One region of the Microbacterium sp. SGAir0570 genome, then DNA from elsewhere that is predicted to be linked to it. Evidence: predicted binding sites of a transcription regulator. Region 1 holds the regulator's gene; the other holds the start of a gene.

Region 1 (3,409 bases):
CGATCGCCAGCCGTGACGGATCCGCGAGACCCTCGTCGGCGAGACCGCGTGCGGCCGCGGCGACGTCGTCGACGTCGACGACACCCCACTGTCCCTTCAGCCGTTCGCGGTAGGAACGGCCGTATCCCGTCGAGCCGCCGTAGTTGACGTCGAGGACGCCGATGCCGCGGCTCGTGAAGTAGGCCACCTTGCTGTCGGCCGCGCCGCCCACGTGCGAGGTCGGCCCGCCGTGCACCCAGACCAGGTACGGGGGCAGTTCGTCGGCCGGCGCGGTGACGTCGGGGTTGGTCGGCGGGTAGGCGAAGGCATGCACCAGGCCGTGCGGGCCCTCCGTCGTCAGCTGCCGGGCGTGCGGGATCCACGATGCGTCGACGTCCGGAGCACCGCCGCGGACCGCGCTCGTCTCGCCGGTGTCCAGGTCGACGAGCCACAGGCCCGCCCCTCCCGGCATCGCCCCGCTGACGAGGGCGCGGCTGCCGCGGACGTCTTCGATCTGCACGCGTGCGGTGGCGGGGAAGGGAAGCGGGATGGCGCCGCCGTCGCGGTCCACGATCACGAGCTGGTCCGATCCGTGGGTGCGCACGGCCACCAGGCGGCCGTCATCGAGCGGCGCGTACCAGCGGGTGCCGAGCACCCACAGGCCACCACCCGTGTCGGCGTCGGCGGGCGAGACGGCCGTGGGCGGGGCGTCGGTCGCGGGGTCGACGCGGTAGACATTCCAGCGTCCGGTCGGCTCGTCGGCGAAGAACAGCGCGCCGTCGTCGGTCCACTCGGGCTGCAGCGCGGCGGTGGCGCCGCCCGCGACGTCACGGATGCCGCGGGCGGCGTCCAGGTCGGCGACGCGGATGCGCGTGCGGTCCCAGGGCATGTCGGGGTGATCCCAGGCCACCCAGGCGAGGCGCGAGCCATCGGGCGACAGCGCCGGCTGGGCGACGAAGTCGCTGCCGCCGGCGAGCTCGGTCACGCTCGAGGCGTCGGGAACCTCGGCGCTGTCAGCGCGCTCGATGCGGACGATGTGGCGCTCGGGCGTGCCGCCGGGTCGTTCGCGTTCGCGAACCGCGAGGAGGACGCCGCGTTGCCAGCGGAGGCCCCCGTAGTGCGTCCCGGTCTCCTCCGGAGTGAGCGGTCGGGGATCGCCGCCCGGGCGAAGGCTCCGGATGCGCTGGTCGGACTTGTCGACGAAGAACAGCTCGCCGTCATCCGACACCGTCCAGGCGCCGCCGCCGTACTCGTGCACGCGCGAGCGTGCGTTCCAGGGCGCGGGGAGGACGACCTGCGCGGTGCCGTCGCCGCGGCGGCGCATGACCGCGACGCGACCGGCCTCGTCGGGCAGCGACTCGCCCCACCAGATCTCATCACCGACGAAGCTCGCGCCGTCGAGGCGCAATGATGACGCGCTGGCCCATGCCGCGGTCAGGGGAGACGGCCAGGAACCATAGGGAAGCTGCTGCGACATACAGCCACGCTACGCGAGGCCTGGCTTCCCGACCTCGTCCGGGGAGACGGTGGGGAGCGGATGCCGTCCCGGGGCGCCTCAGACCGTGCGCAGAACCGCCACGACCTTACCGAGCACCGTCGCGTCGTCGCCGAGGATCGGCTCGAACGCCGAGTTGCGGGGGAGGAGCCACGTGTGGCCGTCGCGCTGGCGGAGCGTCTTCACCGTCGCCTCGCCGTCGAGCATGGCCGCGACGATCTCGCCGTTGTCGGCGGTTGCCTGCGCCCGCACGACGACCCAGTCGCCGTCGCAGATGGCCGCGTCGATCATCGAGTCGCCGACGACCTTGAGCATGAACAGCTCGCCCTTGCCGACGAGCTGGCGCGGCAGCGGGAAGATCTCCTCGACCTGCTGGTCGGCGGTGATCGGCACGCCTGCCGCGATGCGGCCCACGAGCGGCACGAGGGCGGCGTCGCCGAGGGCGGGCGCGGCGTCGGCCGGGTTCTCGCCGGCGGTGCCCGGGAGATCGATGAGCACCTCCATCGCGCGGGTCTTGCCGGGGTCGCGCCGCAGGTAGCCGCTGAGCTCGAGCTGGTTCAGCTGGTGGGTGACGCTGGACAGCGACTTGAGGCCGACCGCGTCGCCGATCTCGCGCATGCTCGGCGGGTAGCCGTTGCGGGCGATCGCGTTCTGGATCACCTCGAGGATCGCGAGCTGCTTGTCGCTCAGATTCTTGCGTCGTCGCGTCTGCGGCTTCTCGCTCATACCGCCGGTCTCCTGTCGTCGCGCCCCGCCCCCGACCCGATGTCGGAGGTTCATGGTGGGCTCTCGCTGTCGAAAAGGTAGCCCGATACGACGGCGACATCGCGGAACGCTCCGCGTGTCTCTTCGATCGGTCTCCGATTTCGGTGGGTGGTTGACACCACACAATATCGAAGATACGTTCGGAACCGAAGTTCGCACCCGTCTCTCCCGGCCGAGAGGCGCGGGCGAATCTTCCTACCGCTCCCGAGGAGATGCCATGACCACGATCGATGCCCGCTTCGCACCGGCCCCCCGTACCCGCCTGCGTCTGACGCGCCGCGGACGCCGCGTCGTCGCCACGATCGCCGCCCTTCCGGCGGTCGTCGCCATCACGGCAGCCGTGCTCTCGGGGGGAGGCGCGCTCGCCTCGAGCGAGGTCGGCGCCCCCGCCGGCTCGTTCACGACCGTGACCGTGATGTCCGGCGAATCGCTCTGGTCCATCGCCGAAGAGGTGGCGCCCGCCGCCGACCCCCGCGATGTCGTCGATGCGATCATCCGGCTGAACGCTCTCGGCTCGGGCCAGCTCGAGGCCGGCCAGACGCTTGCGATCCCGGCCGAGTACGCCGCGAGCTGACTCCGGCGGCAACAGTGGCGCGCGCGGCCTAGCATGGGTGGGATGAGCCCGAGTCTGGATGATCTGCCCCTCAGAGACGATCTGCGAGGCCTCACCCCGTACGGCGCCCCGCAGGCGCCGCTTCCGGTCGCGCTGAACGTCAACGAGAACACGCATCCCGTTCCCGAAGAGGTCGCCGACGACATCCTGGATGCCGTAGCCCGCGCCCTGCGCGACGTCAACCGCTATCCCGACCGCGAGTTCACGCACCTCCGCGAGTCGTTCGCCGAGTACCTCGGCCACGGCCTGACCCCCGATCGCATCTGGGCAGCGAACGGATCGAACGAGGTCCTGCAGCACCTCCTCCAGGCCTTCGGAGGCCCGGGACGCACCGCGATGGGCTTCGGCCCCACGTACTCTATGTACCCCCTGCTGACGCGCGCGACCGGCGCCCAGTACGTCACGGGGACACGCGGACCCGACTTCACGCTCGATCCCACCTCCGCCGCAGCCCAGGTCGCCGAGCTCCGCCCGGACGTCGTCTTCCTGTGTGCGCCCAACAACCCCACCGGCACACCCCTCGGGCTCGACGTCATCGAGGCGGTGTACGGGGCCAC
Region 2 (3,409 bases), 1.6 Mb from region 1:
GCGAATTCGGAGCATCAGTGGACGCACTGCCCGCGCCGAGGAAGGCTGTCCACCCCGGATGCAGGTTCAGAATGGTGGCGGCTCACCCGGGAGCAGTCCGCCGGTTCCCGCATCCGGTGGCGGATTCGCGGTGTCGCTGGTGAAGCACACCGCGGGTATGGGTACGTCTTCGCGGTAGGCCCGTCCGAGGGGTGAGGTCCATTCCAGGACTCCGCCGCCGAGCTGCCGGACTTCCCATTTCGTGAATTGCTTCATCGAATGGTGTCGTTGGCAGAGGTGGGCGAGGTTGAAGATGTGGGTGTGCCCGCCGAGGGCGTGATCGATGGTGTGGTCGATCTCACACCGGATGGCGGCGCGTCGGCATCCGGGGAACCGGCAGTGCTGGTCCCGGGCCATCAGAAGCTTCTTCATTGAAGCGGTAGGCCGGTACGTGTCGATCTCGACCGGGGTCCTGGTGACCGGATCGATAAACAGCCGGTCCCATTCGCTGACCTGCCCGGCGAGCTGCCGTGCCGTTTCGGCATCGATCAGCGCAGCGCCCACAGCTTCGGCGGGGTTGTCATCGCGCCCCATCAGCGTCTCGGCGGTGACGGCGACTTGCACCCGGGCCCGGATGGCACCGAGTCCACCGGCACGGTCGGTGCCGTAGGTCGGGTCGACCACCGGCGCTCCGCCGAGGACGAGGTCGCCAAGGATGTCGGCCCGCAGTTGATCCATGGTCCGCGTATCGGCGGGCTCGCCCGACCCGGCGGCATCCGGATCGCCCGGGTTAGGGCCATCCGCGCCGCCGGCGCCAGCAACATCCGCGCCAGCAGCCGCGCCCCCGTCCGCTCCGGCGCTCTCCACCCGGGCGTCCTTGACCGACTGTCCCATCTGAGTGAGCCGGTCGAGCATCCCCGCCGCGATCACCGTGGGCAGACTGGCGACGAGGTTCGACATCCCGTCCGTGCCATGGAACACGCGTACGCACCGTTCCGCGACCGCGGTCTTATGCCGCTCGGTGAAGGCCTGCGGGTGCAACCTGGCCGCCAGAGCCTCCAGCGCACCGCGCACCCGGGAGGGCACATCCCGCTCGCACACCCCGATCGCGGCTTCCGCGTACGCCGACCGCACCTCGACCGGCACCTCGGCGCCGACCCGCACGACCACATCGACATGTCCGCGTTCGATCCGCCGTGAGACCCACGCCTCGAACACCGCGGGATAGTCGTCGATGACGGTCATCGCATGGTCGATCTCACCCTGCAACCGCCGGTCGGTGAGCCGCGCCATCCCCGCCGCCTCGGCCGCGACCGAACGCAGCTCCATGTCCGACGCCATCCCCCGCACCCCATCACGGCGAGCCTCACGCAACGCCGACCAGCCCAGCTCCGCCAACGCCCGAACCCGCGCGACATCCCCGGCGTGGACCAGGTCGAGCGCGTCGGCGAATCCCGCGAGGGCCTCGGCGTGCGGCGACGCATCCGCGGCCGCGCCGTCTCCGAGCCTCCCAGCGCTATTCGATGTCATGTTCCCATTGTGACAGCACCCTCAGACATTATGATCGAACACATCTTCTCCTGAGAATAGGACGAACCAGCCCCATTCCGGGGAGGAATCGACGAGCAAGCGAAACCAGCCGACGAACCCCCGCCAGCGCCGAACTCACCCGCGCAAAAAGATTTCGCCGTTCCGCGTCACGATTCGCGACATCCGGCTTCTCTCGATGCATGTACGCAGCGACCAACGCTCTTCCGGCATCACCCGCAGCTGTCATCGGCTCCGGCGCGCAGCCCCGCGCAGCACTCCGACGCGACCGGGCCGGCGACGCCGTCTTCCGCGCCCCGTTCTGGGCGAGCCGGCGGACGCGCGCGGCTCGGCAGTCCGCCCCCGAGGGCGCGATCCGCCCGTCGCGCATCGAGGTCCGCGGCGCCGCCGTGCGCGTGGTGTGGGGATGGCAGGGTTGGCGCGACCGGACGTGGCAGCGCGGTCACGTCGGCTTCGTCTGCTCATCCCGCACGATCGACGATCAGACCGGCCCTGCGCAGCTCATCCTCGTGGTCGACAAGCTGCGGGACGAGGGAGCGGTCGCGGCAGTGCTCTCGTGCGATGCGTTCACACCCGAGACGTTTGCGGCGCTGACCCGCCACCTCCGCAATTTCGAGGCGATCGGTGACGCGGAACGCTCGTCGGCAGACCCGCTCGCCCGGCTGAGACCGCACCTGAACCCGCGACCGGGCTCCTCGCCCTCTCAGTTCGACTCGCTACGATGAGTGAATTCTCATCCGGGTCGGGGTCCGGATGGCATTCGAACGGATGGAACACGGCCATGCCCACGGAGCCGGCCTCCGATGACGCCCTCGTCGAGCGCGCACGGAACCACGATCAGCATGCCTACGGTGAGCTGTGGGTACGCCACTCGGCCGCCGCTCACGCCGTCGCCCGCGCATATTCATCGCTCGATCCCGACGATGTCGTCGCGGAGGCGTTCGCTCGCATCCTGTCGGCGATCCGGCGCGGTGGCGGCCCGTCGATGGGGTTCCGCCCCTACCTGCTCACCTCGGTGCGCAACGTGGCGCACGAGTGGGGCGCGCAGCAGCAGCGCACGTTCGCGACCGATCTCGAGGATGCGGCCGACGAGGTGTCGCCCGACACCGAACGGTCGGTGATCGCGGGCTTCGAGTCGAGCGCCGTCGCGTCGGCCTTCGCGACGCTTCCGACCCGCTGGCAGGAAGCGCTCTGGTACAGCGAGGTCGATGGCCTGAAACCGCGGCAGTTCGCTCCGCTGCTCGGGCTCGCGCCCAACGCGGCATCCGCCCTGGTCGTGCGCGCCCGGCGCGGTTTCCGCGATGCCTGGGTCTCCGCTCAGCTGCGCCGGGCAGACTCGGAGGAATGCCGCCGGACTCTCGAGATGCTCGGCACCCACGCGCGATCCGCGCTCGCGCGGCGCGACGCGCGGCGCGTCGAACAGCACCTCGCGGAGTGCGACGGCTGCGCGCTGGCGTGGGCCGAAGCGCGCGACGTGTCGTCCCGCCTGGCGCTCGTGCTGCTGCCCCTCGTCGTCGGCATTCCCGCCACCGCGTCGTACGCCGCCTGGACTCAGTCGGGAGCAGCGCAGGTCGCGACCTTCGCGCTCGGCCCGAGCGGCGCAGCCGGCGCGGTCAGCACCCCGGGCCACCTCCGCCCCGGCAGCTCCGCCGCGCGCTCGGGGTGGCGCCATCCCCTGCTTCACCTCGCGGTCGTCGCCGCGGCCGGGACGGCGATCGCCTTCGCCGCGCCGCTCCTCGGTCCGGCGGAGCTGCCCGCGAGCACGACCGAGGCGCTGCCGCATCCGTCGAATCCCGCGACGGACGCCGCGAATGACCCGCCCACCGCCTCCGAGACCTCTACACCGCCGACCGCACCATCCGACGCGCCTCCCCACGACGGG

What was found. Region 1 encodes LexA, which represses DNA repair genes until DNA is damaged. Its sites were predicted from a motif close to TCGAACANNTGTTCGA; they were not measured.
Region 2: a site for LexA is predicted at 1,544-1,559, ahead of C1N74_RS13525 (HNH endonuclease signature motif containing protein). Genes of this name have one in related genera too.

Annotation. Positions count from the first base shown of each region.
Region 1 covers NZ_CP027929.1:1,114,413-1,117,821, forward strand. The annotation lists gene C1N74_RS05205 (prolyl oligopeptidase family serine peptidase) at 1-1,456, opposite strand, end outside; gene lexA (transcriptional repressor LexA) at 1,535-2,200, opposite strand; gene C1N74_RS05215 (LysM peptidoglycan-binding domain-containing protein) at 2,457-2,813, shown strand; gene C1N74_RS05220 (histidinol-phosphate transaminase) at 2,856-3,409, shown strand, end outside.
Region 2 covers NZ_CP027929.1:2,867,031-2,870,439, forward strand. The annotation lists gene C1N74_RS13525 (HNH endonuclease signature motif containing protein) at 67-1,509, opposite strand; gene C1N74_RS13530 (hypothetical protein) at 1,710-2,252, shown strand; gene C1N74_RS13535 (sigma-70 family RNA polymerase sigma factor) at 2,309-3,409, shown strand, end outside.